2 regions of the Streptomyces sp. NPDC051909 genome follow, and region 1 is predicted to be linked to the other one. Evidence: riboswitches for the same ligand, from Rfam matches in the RefSeq annotation. Region 1 holds a riboswitch; the other holds the start of a gene.
The links. A riboswitch is a leader RNA that binds a small molecule or an ion and turns the genes downstream of it on or off. The one in region 1 is predicted to bind glycine.
Positions count from the first base shown of each region.

Region 2: linked by a shared signal. The riboswitch ahead of gcvP (aminomethyl-transferring glycine dehydrogenase) and the one ahead of gcvT (glycine cleavage system aminomethyltransferase GcvT) in region 1 are both predicted to bind glycine.

Region 1 is NZ_JBFAYA010000002.1:146,774-153,938, reverse strand. It holds gene AB0M18_RS03700 (L-serine ammonia-lyase) at 1-1,002, opposite strand, end outside; gene glyA (serine hydroxymethyltransferase) at 1,151-2,410, opposite strand; gene gcvH (glycine cleavage system protein GcvH) at 2,435-2,812, opposite strand; gene gcvT (glycine cleavage system aminomethyltransferase GcvT) at 2,937-4,076, opposite strand; glycine riboswitch at 4,247-4,360, opposite strand; gene AB0M18_RS03680 (AAA family ATPase) at 4,527-5,219, shown strand; gene AB0M18_RS03675 (enhanced serine sensitivity protein SseB) at 5,377-6,114, shown strand; gene AB0M18_RS03670 (enhanced serine sensitivity protein SseB C-terminal domain-containing protein) at 6,192-6,983, shown strand.
Region 2 is NZ_JBFAYA010000011.1:8,038-15,202, forward strand. It holds gene AB0M18_RS18805 (bifunctional nuclease family protein) at 1-158, shown strand, start outside; gene AB0M18_RS18810 (MerR family transcriptional regulator) at 375-1,001, shown strand; gene AB0M18_RS18815 (DNA polymerase IV) at 1,107-2,489, shown strand; gene AB0M18_RS18820 (PRC-barrel domain-containing protein) at 2,532-2,957, opposite strand; glycine riboswitch at 3,021-3,119, shown strand; gene gcvP (aminomethyl-transferring glycine dehydrogenase) at 3,299-6,184, shown strand; gene AB0M18_RS18830 (DUF5999 family protein) at 6,295-6,501, opposite strand; gene AB0M18_RS18835 (hypothetical protein) at 6,809-7,165, opposite strand, start outside.

The sequences.
Region 1 (7,165 bases):
CTTGAAGAGCATGCCGATGGCGCCGGCGGCGAGCAGGAAGCGGACCACGCCGTCTTCCTTCTCCTCCGGGGAGGACCCACCCGCACCGAAGTTCATGTAGTAGTGCAGGACCGCCGGGATGATGCCGGCCGCGCCGTTCGTCGGGGCGGTGACCACGCGGCCGCCCGCCGCGTTCTCCTCGTTCACCGCCATCGCGTAGAGGGTGATCCACTCCATCGCGTGCGTGGTCGGGTCGCCCTCGGAGCGCAGCTTGCGGGCCAGGGTCGAGGCGCGGCGGCGGACCTTCAGGCCGCCGGGCAGGATGCCCTCGCGGGACATGCCGCGCGAGACGCAGGCCTGCATGACCCGCCAGATCTCCAGGAGGCCGGTGCGGATCTCGTCCTCGGTGCGCCAGGCCTTCTCGTTCTCCAGCATCAGCGAGGAGATCGACAGACCGGTCTCCTTGGTGAGGCGGAGCAGCTCGTCGCCGGTGCGGAAGGGGTACTTCAGGACGGTGTCGTCCGGGATGATCGGGTTCTCGCCCGCGACCGCGTCCTCGTCCACGACGAAGCCGCCGCCGACCGAGTAGTACGTCTTCTCCAGGATCAGCGCGCCCTCGGCGTCATACGCGAAGACCGTCATGCCGTTGGCGTGGTACGGCAGCGCCTTGCGGCGGTGCAGGATCAGGTCGTCGTCGAAGGAGAACGGGATCTCGTGCACGCCGAGCAGGCTGATCCGCCCGCTCGCCTTGATCCGCTCGAACTCGTCGTCGGCGGTCTCCACGTTCACCGTGCGCGGCGAGTTGCCCTCCAGACCGAGCAGCACCGCCTTCGGGGTGCCGTGGCCGTGGCCGGTCGCGCCCAGCGAGCCGTACAGCTCCGCCCGTATCGACGCGGTGTGGGCGAGCAGCCCCTCGTTCTTCAGCCGGCGGGCGAACATGCGGGCCGCGCGCATCGGGCCCACCGTGTGGGAGCTCGACGGGCCGATGCCGATCGAGAACAGGTCGAAGACCGAGATGGCCACGGGGGACTCCTTGTGGGGGCTAGACGCCGTTGTCTGCCGGGGTGGTGCAGAAACGCTCAGCATGGGCCGGGGCACCGCGCTCACCTTCCAGTGTGCGCGGTGCCCCGGAGGTTTCGTACGAACGAAGCCGGAACTAAATCGTACGAAATTACTTCAGGCCGGGGTACAGCGGGTGCTTCTCCGCAAGCGCGGTCACCCGGGCCTTCAGTGCCTCGGCGTCGAAGCCGGGCTTCAGCGTCTCGGCGATGACGTCGGCGACCTCGCGGAAGTCCTCGGCCTGGAAGCCGCGGGTGGCGAGGGCCGGCGTGCCGATGCGCAGGCCGGAGGTGACCATCGGCGGGCGCGGGTCGTTCGGAACGGCGTTCCGGTTGACCGTGATGCCCACCTCGTGCAGCCGGTCCTCGGCCTGCTGGCCGTCCAGCTCGCTGTCGCGCAGGTCGACCAGGAGCAGGTGCACGTCGGTGCCGCCGGACAGCACGGACACGCCGTGCTCCTTGACGTCGTCCTGGACCAGGCGCTCGGCGATGATCCGGGCGCCGTCCAGGGTGCGCTGCTGGCGCTCCTTGAACTCCTCCGAGGCCGCGACCTTGAAGGAGACGGCCTTGGCCGCGATCACGTGCTCCAGCGGGCCGCCCTGGAAGCCGGGGAAGACCGAGGAGTTCAGCTTCTTCGCGAACTCCTTCTTCGCCAGGATGATGCCGCCGCGCGGGCCGCCGAGCGTCTTGTGCGTGGTGGAGGTCACCACGTCCGCGTACTCGACCGGGTTCGGGTGCAGACCGGCGGCGACCAGGCCCGCGAAGTGGGCCATGTCGACCCACAGGTAGGCCTCGACCTCGTCGGCGATCCGGCGGAACTCGGCGAAGTCGAGCTGACGCGGGTACGCCGACCAGCCGGCGATGATCACCTTCGGGCGGTGCTCCTTGGCGAGGCGCTCGACCTCGGCCATGTCGACCAGGCCGTTCTCGTCCACGTGGTACGCGACCACGTTGAACTGCTTGCCCGAGAAGTTCAGGCGCATGCCGTGGGTGAGGTGGCCGCCGTGCGCCAGGTCGAGACCGAGGATCGTGTCGCCGGGCTGGGCGATGGCGAACAGCGCGGCCTGGTTGGCGGAGGCGCCGGAGTGCGGCTGCACGTTGGCGTACTCGGCGCCGAACAGGTCCTTGATCCGGTCGATCGCGATCTGCTCGGCCACGTCGACGTGCTCGCAGCCGCCGTAGTAGCGGCGGCCCGGGTAGCCCTCGGCGTACTTGTTGGTGAGGACGGAGCCCTGGGCCTCCATGACCGCGACCGGAGCGAAGTTCTCCGAGGCGATCATCTCGAGGGTGGACTGCTGACGGCGGAGCTCGGCGTCGACGGCGGCGGCGACGTCCGGGTCCAGCTCGTGGAGAGGGGTGTTCAGAAGCGACATGAATCGATCCCTACGGGGTCTCGGTCAGCCTGCGATGAAGGCGGTGTACTCGTCGGCGGAGAGCAGGTCCTCCGGCTCGTCCGCGATGCGCACCTTGAACAGCCAGCCACCCTCGAACGGCGCCTTGTTGACCAGCTCCGGGTCGTCCACGACGTCCTGGTTGGCCTCGACGACCTCGCCGGTCACGGGGGCGTACAGCTCGCTGACCGACTTGGTCGACTCCAGCTCGCCACAGGACTCGCCCGCGGTGACCGTGTCGCCGACCTCGGGGAGCTGGACGTAGACGATGTCACCGAGGGCGTTGGCCGCGTGCTCGGTGATGCCGACCGTCGCGACGCCGTCCTCGGCGCCCGACAGCCACTCGTGCTCCTTGCTGTAGCGAAGGTTCTGCGGGTTGCTCATGACCTGATTCTCCTGGATGCGGGGAGTGCGGATGTACGGGGGTCTTGCGGGGTGAGACGCGTCCTGAGACGAATGCGTCACGTCGGCGTCCCGCCCGGAGGGGGCGAGGGCTGTCGCCCCATCCTCACTTCTGGCGCTTGTAGAACGGCAGCGCCACGACCGCGTACGGCTCGTGCGTGCCGCGGATGTCGACGCCGACGCCCTCCGTGCCGGGCTCGGCGAAGGCCGCGTCCACGTACGCCATGGCGATGGGCTTGGCCAGCGTCGGGGACGGGGCGCCGGAGGTGATCTCGCCGACGACCTCGCCGTTCGCGACCACCGACATGCCGGCGCGCGGCACCCGGCGGCCCTCGGCGACCAGGCCGACCAGCTTGCGCGGCGGGGCGGACTCGGCGCGCTCGGCGGCCTTCTCCAGCGCCTCGCGGCCGACGAAGCGGCCCTCGTTGGTGGTCTTCTCGAACTTCACGACCCGGCCGAGGCCCGCGTCGAAGGGGGTGAGCGAGGTGTTCAGCTCGTGCCCGTACAGCGGCATGCCCGCCTCCAGGCGCAGCGTGTCACGGCAGGACAGACCGCAGGGGATCAGACCGGCGTCCTTGCCCGCCTCGGTCAGCGCCTGCCACACGCCCTCGGCGTCGGCCGGCTTCAGGAACAGCTCGAAGCCGTCCTCGCCGGTGTAGCCGGTCCGGGCGATCAGCGCGTCCACGCCGGCGACCGTGCCGGGCAGGCCCGCGTAGTACTTCAGACCGTCCAGGTCGGCGTCGGTGAGCTGCTTCAGGATGCCGGGGGACTCCGGGCCCTGGACGGCGATCAGGGCGTACGCGTCGCGGTCGTCGCGGACCTCGGCGTCGAAGCCTTCGGAGCGGGCCACCAGGGCGTCCAGGACGACCTGGGCGTTGGAGGCGTTGGCGACGACCATGTACTCGGAAGACCCGGCCTCGGTCTCGCCCAGGCGGTAGACGATCAGGTCGTCGAGGATGCCGCCGTCCTCCTGGCAGATCATCGTGTAGCGGGCGCGCCCGATGCCCACGGTCGAGATGTTGCCGACCAGGGCGTAGTCCAGGAGCTCCACGGCCTGCGGGCCGGTGACGGTGATCTCGCCCATGTGGGAGAGGTCGAAGAGGCCGGCCTTGGTGCGCACGGCGTTGTGCTCGTCGCGCTCGCTGCCGTATCGCAGCGGCATGTCCCAGCCGGCGAAGTCGGTCATGGTCGCGCCCAGCGAACGATGCAGGGCATCGAGGGCGGTCAGACGGGGGGCAGTGCTCATGGGGTGGCTCCCGGGTCCCAGGCGTGCGGGGCACGACATACATGACGGTGAGGACGATCCTCCCCATCTGTCATGGAACCTGAGAGGTTCACCGAGAGCATCTCGTCACCGAGAGATCGGCTTGCACCTTGGGTGGGGACGCGGCAGGGCGACCCGCTTTTCAGATCTGCCTCATCCACGCGGTACGGGGCCTGAGAGATTCAAGGGAGGTACTTGCTCCTTCGGCGCCCGGGGCGCCCGGCGCGACTGCGCCGGCGGACCCGGGACTCTCCCGCGCGGATTCGAGCGGCCGGTATGCGGTTGTGCGCGCTCGGGCGAGCGCGTGGCGCGCTCATCATTGCACGGCCGATCCGCGCGGCAAATCGCTTGTGCCGCATTACCGTCTCTTTACACTTTGTGGGCAGGGGTCCCGCAGTCCCGTCAGGGGGAGACCCGACAGGGGGAGAAGCGATGACGATCCAGCGCACCGGAGTCCCGGCCGCGGCGACGAACACCGGGATACCGGCCCAGCGGGCGGTCGCCCGGGCCCGGACCCGCGAGCGGGCGCGCAGCAGGCGCCGCGCGCGGCTTCTGCGCGACCTGCGCGAGCGCGGCGGCCGCAGCCCCCGCGCGCTCACCTTCGCCACCGGCGACGTGGTGGTCGTCTCCGGGCTGCCCGGCGCCGGGAAGTCCACCCTGATGGCCCGCGCCGCCGAGGGCCGCGCCATCGACTCCCAGGACACCCGGGAGCGCTGGGAGGCCCGGCTGCCCCGCCTCCTGCCGTACGCGCTCTACCGCCCGCTCGCCCGCCTCGCCCACTACGCGGGCCTGCGCCGCGCCCTGCGCACCGGCGCCGGGGTGATCGTCCACGACTGCGGCACCCAGTCCTGGGTGCGCGGCTGGCTCGCCCGCGACGCCCGGCGCCGAGGGGCCGCGATGCACCTGATCCTGCTCGACGTCGACCCGGACACCGCCCGGGCCGGCCAGCGCGACCGGGGCCGCGGCGTCTCCGCGTACGCCTTCGCCCGCCACCGCCGCGCCGTCGCCCGGCTGGTCCGCACCGCCGAGGCCGGCACCCTGCCGGCGGGCTGCTCCTCGGTCACCCTGCTCGACCGGGACGCCGCCGGCGCCCTGCGGAAGATCGCCTTCCGGGACCTCCCGTGACGCACTCCGCACCCTTTTCGGTCACGGACGCCGCTCTGCGCCATTAGGGTGCCTAGGGTCCGTCCGGTGGGTCAGGACCGGACGGACCCAACCGCACCATGTGCGGAAGCCGGGGTGCGCCGGGAGCCGGGAGACCGGGAAGGGGACGAAGAGGACCGTGGACGTGACGTGGCCGGGCAACGAGCTCGAGGAAGTGCTGGCCGCCTCCCTCGGCAACCCCTCCGCCGGCGGGCGCCTGGTCGAGGTGCTCGGGCGCAGCCCCGTCTGGGTGCCGCTGCCCAACGGCGGCGGACCCGAGAGCCGTGACCTGGACCTGCCCACCATGGAGATCGACGGCGCCGCCTACGTGCCCGTCTTCAGCTCCGAGCAGCAGTTCCTCGCCGTCGCCGGCGAGCACATGTCGTACACGATCGCTCCCGCCCGTGACTTCGCCCGCGGTCTGCCGCCGCAGCTCGGCATCGCCGTCAACCCCGGCGGCACCGTCGGCGTTCCGCTGCCCCCGCCCGCCGTCGCCGAGCTCTGCCGCACCGGCCGCACCGCTCTCGACGGGCCGGCCAGCGGCGGCCGGGTGCGGCTCTTCGAGCCCGACTGGCAGGACGACCCGGTCGACTTCCTCGCCGCCGCCTCCGCCGAGTTCGAGGCCACCGGCGTCGTCGCCGTCGCCCGCCGTGTCCTCGCCAGCGTCGAGGGCACCGAGCCCGCGCTCTTCGTCGGCGTCGAGCTCACCGGACCCGAGGCCGACCGGAACGCCCCGCTCGACGCCCTCGGCCGCGCCCTCGGCCGGGTCGAGGTCGCCTGGCCGGTCAACCTCATCCTGCTCGACGTGGCCCAGGACCCGGTCGGCGACTGGATGCTGGACAAGGTGCGCCCCTTCTACCAGCGCGCCGCCGTGTGACGGACCCCTGTTTAAGCTGAACTCAGTCAGCTGAACCCATTCAAGTGAGCCTTACGACAAGAGGGGCGGGACCCACGGTGAGCGCGTCAGGCACCGCCGCGACCGGACAGGTCGAGCACATGCTGCGCCAGGTGGCACCCGGGCGCCACGACGCCTACGAGCAGCTGCTGCGCGCCCTCGCCGGCTCCGAGGTCCGGATGCTGCTCTGGCAGGGCGCGGCGGGCTCGCCCGACGCCCAGTACGGCAACATGGAGGTCGACGGCTACGGCTACGCGCCGTGCGTCACCTCCGCCCAGGAGCTCGCCGCCTCCGGCTGGACCCGCGGCCACGAACTCGTCTCCGGGCTTGAGATCGCCCGCGCCCTCTACCCCGACCGCTGGGGCATCTGGCTCAATCCGCACGCCCCCGGCGGCGGCGTCGGCATCCCCTGGGCCGATCTGCGGCGCATCGCCACCGGCCTGGACCGGATGCCCGCGGGCCCGCTGCGGCTCTCCGAGCCCGCCCTGGAGATCCCGCAGTTCTACGCCCTGCTCACGCAGAACGCGCACCGCACCTCCGCCGTCCGCTCGCTGCGCCGCGCCTGGGTGCAGCCCGCGCTCGGCTCGCCGTACCTGGCGATCGGCCTCGACCTGTACGACTCCTCGCCGGCCTCCGTCGAGGCCGTGCGGGCGATGATGCACCAGACCGTCGCCGCCGTCCCCGACGGACTGCCGGTCTCCACGGTGGCCATGTCCGACACGTACGACCCGGTCGCGATGTGGCTGCACGCCCACGCCCGTCCGTTCTACGACCGTGACGCGCACGCCGCGGGCGGCGGCGCCGCGTCTCACCAGTCGGGATACGGCTACCCGCCGGCGCGGCACGCCTGAGTGCTTCCAGCCACTTTGTCAACCCGGCGGCGAAATCCCTTTCCGAGCTGAGGTTTTGGCTCCGCTTGCGGGTGACGCGGCGGCTCTGTCCCGCATCCGCCCGATTTGCCAACTGTCCGGGTCTCAGCTTGATATCACCGCTATGCGGACTGTTCTCTGCCGCGTCACTCGCCAGTAGCGTT
Region 2 (7,165 bases), on a different contig from region 1:
CCCTCGCGCTGCGCACCGGAACGCCGATCTACGGCAGTGACGGGGTGCTCGACGACGCGGGGATCGCGATTCCGGACGAGCAGGAGGACGAGGTGGAGAAGTTCCGCGAGTTCCTCGACCAGATCTCCCCGGAGGACTTCGGGACCGGCAACCAGTAGCCGGGCGGCCGGGAGGTCGTCCGTTCGGGCGACACCTCGACGGGCCGCCAGAACGGGGCGGGCCCGGCGCATTCGAGTAGCCTTTCCCCAAAGTGGGGCACGGGAAACCACTCTTCGGGTGATTATCACTCGGCGTGCCGAGTGTGGCGATCGTTGACGCACCCCGAGTGACTGCCTACCTTCGTGTGGGCAGGTCAAGGACGGAGGGTCGGCGTGATGAGCAGCGGCGACGGTACGGCAGGGGGCTTCCTGGGGCGTGCTCCCGGGGAGAAGGGCCCGTATCCGCTTCACAGCAGTGTGGGCGACCTCGGTACGGACGCGAGCGCGGGCCCGGCGGGCCCGGCGGCGGAGACCGTCGGCTATCGCGGCCCCACGGCCTGCGCGGCGGCCGGCATCACCTACCGGCAGCTGGACTACTGGGCGCGCACCGGTCTCGTCGAGCCGAGCGTGCGGCCCGCGTACGGATCGGGTACGCAGCGCCTCTACAGCTTCCGGGACGTCGTCGTCCTCAAGATCGTCAAGCGCTTCCTGGACACCGGGGTCGCGCTCCAGAACATCCGGGCGGCGGTGCAGCACCTGCGGGCCCGGGGTTTCCGCGACCTCGAGCGCATGACGCTGATGAGCGACGGCGCGACCGTCTACGAATGCTCCTCGCCCGACGAGGTCGTCTCGCTGCTCCAGGGCGGGCAGGGCGTCTTCGGCATCGCGGTGGGCGTGGTCTGGCGCGACGTGGAGGCGGCGCTCTCGCAGCTGCACGGCGAGCGGGTCGACACCGGCGAGACCCTGATCGGGCACAACCCTGCGGACGAGCTGGCGCGCCGGCGCCGCGACCGGGCCGTCTGAGCCGCCCCCGTACGTCTTCGGCGTTCCTCCCGTGGCGCCGTCCGGCGACACGGCTCGCACGCTCGTGCGGGCCGATTGTCAGTGGTGTGCGGCAGCATCGGAACCGTGAGAGCCGTGCCCACGATCCTGCATCTCGACATGGATGCCTTCTTCGCCGCTGCCGAGCAGGCGTCGAAGCCCAGCCTGCGCGGAAAACCCGTGGTCGTGGGCGGGCTCGGGCCGCGTGGAGTGGTCGCCACCGCCTCGTACGAGGCCCGGCGCTTCGGTGTGCACTCCGCGATGCCCATGGGGCAGGCGCGGCGGCTCGCGCCGAACGCGGCGTATCTGGTGCCGCGGTTCGCCTTCTACCGGGCGATCAGCGGGCAGGTCATGGAGCTGCTCGGGAGTCTTTCGCCGCTGGTCGAGCCGCTGAGCCTGGACGAGGCCTTCGTCGACCTGGAGGCGGGCGGACTCGCCGAGGACAGCGCGGGCGCGCGGGCGGTGGGGGAGCGGTTGCGGCGGGACATCCTCGCCACGACGGGGCTGACCGGGTCGGTGGGTCTGGCCGGCTCCAAGATGCTCGCGAAGATCGCCTCCGAGGAGGCCAAGCCGGACGGGCTCGTGCTGATAGAGCCGGGGACGGAGCGGGAGCTGCTCGGGCCGCGCTCGGTGCGGATCATCCCCGGCGTCGGCCCGGCCACCGGGGAGCACCTGCGGAGGGCCGGGATCACCACGGTGGCCGAGGTGGTGGAGGCCGGTGAGGACGAGCTCGTACGGCTCCTGGGGCGCGCGCACGGTGCCGGGCTGTACCGGATGGCGCTCGGGCGGGACGACCGGCCGGTGGTGGCGGAGCGGGACACCAAGTCGGTCTCCGTGGAGGACACCTTCGACGTGGACCTGCACGACCGGCTGCGGATCCGCCTGGAGGTGGAGCGGCTCGCGGAGCGCTGTGTGGCGCGGCTGCGGGGCTCCGGGCACTCGGGGCGGACGATCGTCCTGAAGGTGCGGCGCTACGACTTCTCGACGCTGACCCGCTCCGAGACGCTGCGCGGGCCGACGGACGACCCGGTGGTGGTGCGCGAGGCGGCCGGGCGGCTGCTCGACCTGGTCGACACCACGGGCGGCGTGCGGCTGCTCGGGGTGGGCGTGAGCGGGCTCGCCGACTACACGCAGGAGGACCTGTTCGCACAGGCGGAGGCGGAGGCGGGGCACGCGGAGCCCGTACGGGACGAGTCGGCCGAGTCCTCACCCGCGGACGAGCCCGTCGCCGCGCCGCCGACCGCCACGGAGACCGCCGAGCGGCGCTGGGCGCCCGGGCACGACGTGCGGCACGCCGTGCACGGCGCCGGCTGGGTGCAGGGCAGCGGCCTGGGCCGGGTCACGGTCCGCTTCGAGGAACCCGGCTCCGAGCCGGGCCGGGTCCGCACCTTCTCCGTGGACGACCCCGACCTGGAGCCGTCCGACCCGCTGCCCCTTGTCCCGGGCGGTGCGACGGGAGCCGCGGCCTAGCCGCCGTCCAGCCCGCCGCCCGCAGCGGCCGTCAGCGGCCCGTCACGCCTCCTCCTGGCCCGCCAGGCGGCCGAAGTCGCGGGGGCCGGGGTCCTGGGGCGGTGGGGGGAGGGCGAGGCTGTAGTGGCGGTAGAGCTGGAGTTCCTGGTCCGGGGAGAGATGGCGGCCGACGCCGAAGTCGGGGGCGTCCTTGATGAGCGCGCGTTCGTAGGGGACATGGAGGCCGTCGCCCGACAGCTCGCTGGGCTCCAGGGGGACGAACGCGTCCCGGCTGAACAGGCCGGTGCGGACGGCGGCCCATTCGGGGACGCCCGTCGCGTCGTCCAGGTACACCTCGTCCACGGTGCCGATCTTGTGTCCGTTCCGGTCGAACGCCTTGCGGCCGATCAGGCTGCGCGGATCGATGTCGGTCTGCACGGTCCCTCCAACTGGTCGCAACTGCTCTTCAAGCACTACGAAAGTGCACATCTGGGATGTCGGCCACTTGAGCGATGGAAGAAGGAACGGCGCTGGTAGGCTGGCTGTGGCTGTGAACCCCGCGCGGGAGAGTCCTCCGGAGAAGGCTTCCGGAGGCGCCGAAGGAGCAAATCCTCCCCGGAATCTCTCAGGCACCCGTACCGCGCGGACGAGGTCACTCTGGAAAGCAGGGCGGGCGTTCCATGTCTCCCGCCCTCACCGACGGTGAAAGCCGGCCCGCCGCGAGGCACGGCCGGTGAAGCTCTCAGGTTGAGATGACAGAGGGGGAGGCCGTCCGGGCACCAGCGCCGTGGTGCCCCTCGCAGGTCGTGACGACCAGGAGGCCCCCGTACATGACCGCCAACCGCATCCCGCTCTCCGAGCTCGAGCAGGGCATCCCCTTCGAGCAGCGGCACATCGGACCCGACGCCGAGGCGCGGGCCAAGATGCTCGCCCAGGTCGGTTACGGCTCCCTCGACGAGCTCACGGCCGCCGCCGTACCGGACGTCATCAAGAACGCCGAGGCGCTCGCCCTGCCGGCCGCCCGCACCGAGGCCGAGGTCCTGGCCGAGCTGCGCGAGCTCGCCGACCGCAACCAGGTCCTCGCCCCGATGATCGGCCTGGGCTACTACGGCACCTTCACCCCGCCGGTGATCCTGCGCAACGTGATGGAGAACCCGGCCTGGTACACGGCCTACACGCCGTACCAGCCGGAGATCTCGCAGGGCCGCCTGGAGGCGCTGCTCAACTTCCAGACCATGGTCGCCGACCTCACCGGTCTGCCCACCGCCGGCTCCTCGCTGCTCGACGAGGGCACCGCCGCCGCCGAGGCGATGTCGCTGTCCCGCCGCATCGGCAAGGTCAAGAACGGTGTCTTCCTGGTCGACGCGGACGCCCTGCCGCAGACCGTCGCCGTCATCCAGACCCGCGCCGAGCCCGCCGGCGTCGAGGTCGTCGTCGCCGACCTGTCCGCCGGCATCCCGGCCGAGATCGCCGAGCGCGGTGTCTTCGGCGTGCTGCTCCAGTACCCGGGCGCCTCCGGTGCCATCCGCGACATCAAGCCGGTCATCGACCAGGCCCACGAGCTCGGCGCGATCGTCACCGTCGCCGCCGACCTGCTGGCGCTCACCCTGCTCGTCTCGCCGGGCTCCCTCGGCGCCGACATCGCCGTCGGCACCACCCAGCGCTTCGGCGTCCCGCTCGGCTTCGGCGGCCCGCACGCCGGCTACATGGCGGTCCAGGACAAGCACGTCCGCTCGATGCCGGGCCGCCTGGTCGGTGTCTCCGTCGACGCCGACGGCAACAAGGCCTACCGCCTGACCCTGCAGACCCGCGAGCAGCACATCCGCCGCGAGAAGGCCACCAGCAACATCTGTACGGCGCAGGTCCTGCTCGCCGTGATGGCCGGCATGTACGCCGTCTACCACGGCCCCGAGGGCCTCAAGGGCATCGCGCGGCGCACCCACCGCTACGCCGCGATCCTCGCCGCCGGTCTGCGCGCCGGAGGCGTCGAGCTCACCCAGGGCGCCTTCTTCGACACCCTGACCGCCCGTGTGCCGGGCAAGGCCGACGAGGTCGTCGCCGCCGCCCGCGAGGCCGGCGTGAACCTGTACCGCGTCGACGCCGACACCGTCTCCGTCTCCTGCGACGAGACCACCACCCGCGCCCAGCTGGCCGCCGTGTGGACCGCCTTCGGCGTCGAGGCCGACATCGAGGCCCTGGACGCGAGCACCGAGGACGCGCTGCCCGTCGACGCGCTGCGCACCGACGCGTACCTGACCCACCCGGTCTTCCACGCGCACCGCTCCGAGACCGCGATGATGCGCTACCTGCGCAAGCTCGCCGACCGCGACTACGCGCTCGACCGCGGCATGATCCCGCTCGGCTCCTGCACCATGAAGCTGAACGCGGCCACCGAGATGGAGGCGGTGACCTGGCCCGAGTTCGGCCAGATCCACCCCTTCGCCCCGATCGAGCAGGCCCAGGGCTACGCCACGCTCATCACCGAGCTGGAGGAGCGCCTCGCCGAGGTCACCGGCTACGACAAGGTGTCGATCCAGCCGAACGCCGGCTCCCAGGGCGAGCTGGCCGGTCTGCTCGCGGTCCGCGCCTACCACCGCGCCAACGGCGACACCCAGCGCACCGTCTGCCTCATCCCGTCCTCCGCGCACGGCACCAACGCCGCCAGCGCCGCGATGGCCGGCATGAAGATCGTCGTCGTCAAGACCGCCGAGGACGGCGAGGTCGACGTCGCCGACCTGCGCGCCAAGATCGAGCAGTACCGCGACGAGCTCGCCGTGCTGATGATCACCTACCCGTCCACGCACGGTGTGTTCGAGGAGCACGTCGCCGACATCTGCGCCGAGGTCCACGAGGCCGGTGGTCAGGTGTACGTCGACGGCGCCAACCTCAACGCGCTGGTCGGCCTCGCCAAGCCGGGCCACTTCGGCGGCGACGTCTCGCACCTCAACCTGCACAAGACCTTCGCCATCCCGCACGGCGGCGGCGGCCCCGGCGTCGGCCCGGTCGGCGTGCGCGCGCACCTCGCCCCGTACCTGCCGAACCACCCGCTGCAGCCCGCCGCGGGACCGGAGACCGGCGTCGGCCCGATCTCGGCCGCCCCGTGGGGCTCCGCCGGCGTCCTGCCGATCTCCTGGTCGTACGTGCGCCTGATGGGCGGCGAGGGCCTCAAGCGCGCCACCCAGGTCGCGGTGCTCGCGGCGAACTACATCGCCAAGCGCCTGGAGCCGCACTACCCGGTGCTCTACACCGGCCCGGCCGGTCTGGTCGCCCACGAGTGCATCGTCGACCTGCGCCCGCTGTCCAAGGCGACCGGCGTCACCGTCGACGACATCGCCAAGCGCCTGATCGACTACGGCTTCCACGCGCCGACGATGTCCTTCCCGGTGGCCGGCACGCTGATGATCGAGCCCACCGAGTCCGAGGACCTGGCCGAGCTCGACCGCTTCTGCGACACGATGATCGCCATCCGCGCGGAGATCGAGAAGGTCGGCTCCGGCGAGTGGCCGGCCGAGGACAACCCGCTGCACAACGCCCCGCACACCGCGGCGGCGCTGGGCGGCGAGTGGGACCACCCGTACACCCGCGAGGAGGCGGTGTTCCCGGCCGGCGTCTCGGCCACGGACAAGTACTGGCCGCCGGTCCGCCGCATCGACGGCGCCTTCGGCGACCGCAACCTGGTGTGCTCCTGCCCTCCGCTGGAGGAGTACGACAACTGAGCTTGACACGAGGGCCGGCCCGGAGACATTCCGTCTCCGGGCCGGCCCTCGGCGCTCTTCTCGTCGTCTCTCGTCGTCCCTCGTACCGTGCCGCCCCGGCGGTGGCTCCGTCAGGCCGCGGTCGTCACACTGGCCGCCGTCAGCGGGCGGTGCGGGGCGATGATCTGCCCGTCCGGCAGCAGCTCACCGGTGTCCTCGAAGAGCAGGACACCGTTGCACAGCAGACTCCAGCCCTGCTCCGGGTGGTGCGCCACGAGTCGGGCGGCCTCCCGGTCTGCGGAGTCGGCGTTGGGACAGGCAGGCTGGTGCTGGCACATGGGTGGATTCTTTCGCTGCGTCGTGGTGGAAGTCCTGCGGCTCTTCATGGTCATCGCGCCGCCCCCGTCGGTCGGTTCGGTTCCGGTCCCCAGTCTTGCCCTACGGACGGCGTTCCGCAGGTATTTCGCGGCAGCTCGTCCTCTCCCGGGAAGACGCATCACCCGCAGGGGCGGTTCAGGTCAACTGCACCGTCTCTTCGGGGGGGTTCGGGGTGGTCCCAGTGGGCTAGTCCGAACGTGCCCCCTCTCGGACAGCAGTGCGCCCCGGGGGTCCGTGCGGTCCCCGGGGCGCGTGTGCGGTGCGGGCTCAGGCGCCCGCCGCGGAGCCGAGCAGCGGCGGCGGCCCGAGCCGCAGACCGATCACCGGCAGCAGGTCCGCCACCCGGTAGGGGCGGTGGGAGGCGATCCCGGGTGGCGCGGGCGCGAGCGGGACGAGCAGGTCCTCCGGTCCGGGTGCGGTGCTCGCGCCGTCCGAATCGGTGTCCGTGTGCAGCCACAGCGTCAGCATGTACAGCTCCGGCACCGAGAGGAGCCGCGGCTGGTACGGGGTCACCAGTGCCTCGGCCTGCATCAGGGCCCGCTCGGTGGCCGCCACGTAGGGACCTTCGAAGAAGTGCGAGAACGACCAGCCGTCCGGGGTGAGCATCGTGTCGGCGGCGGCGAT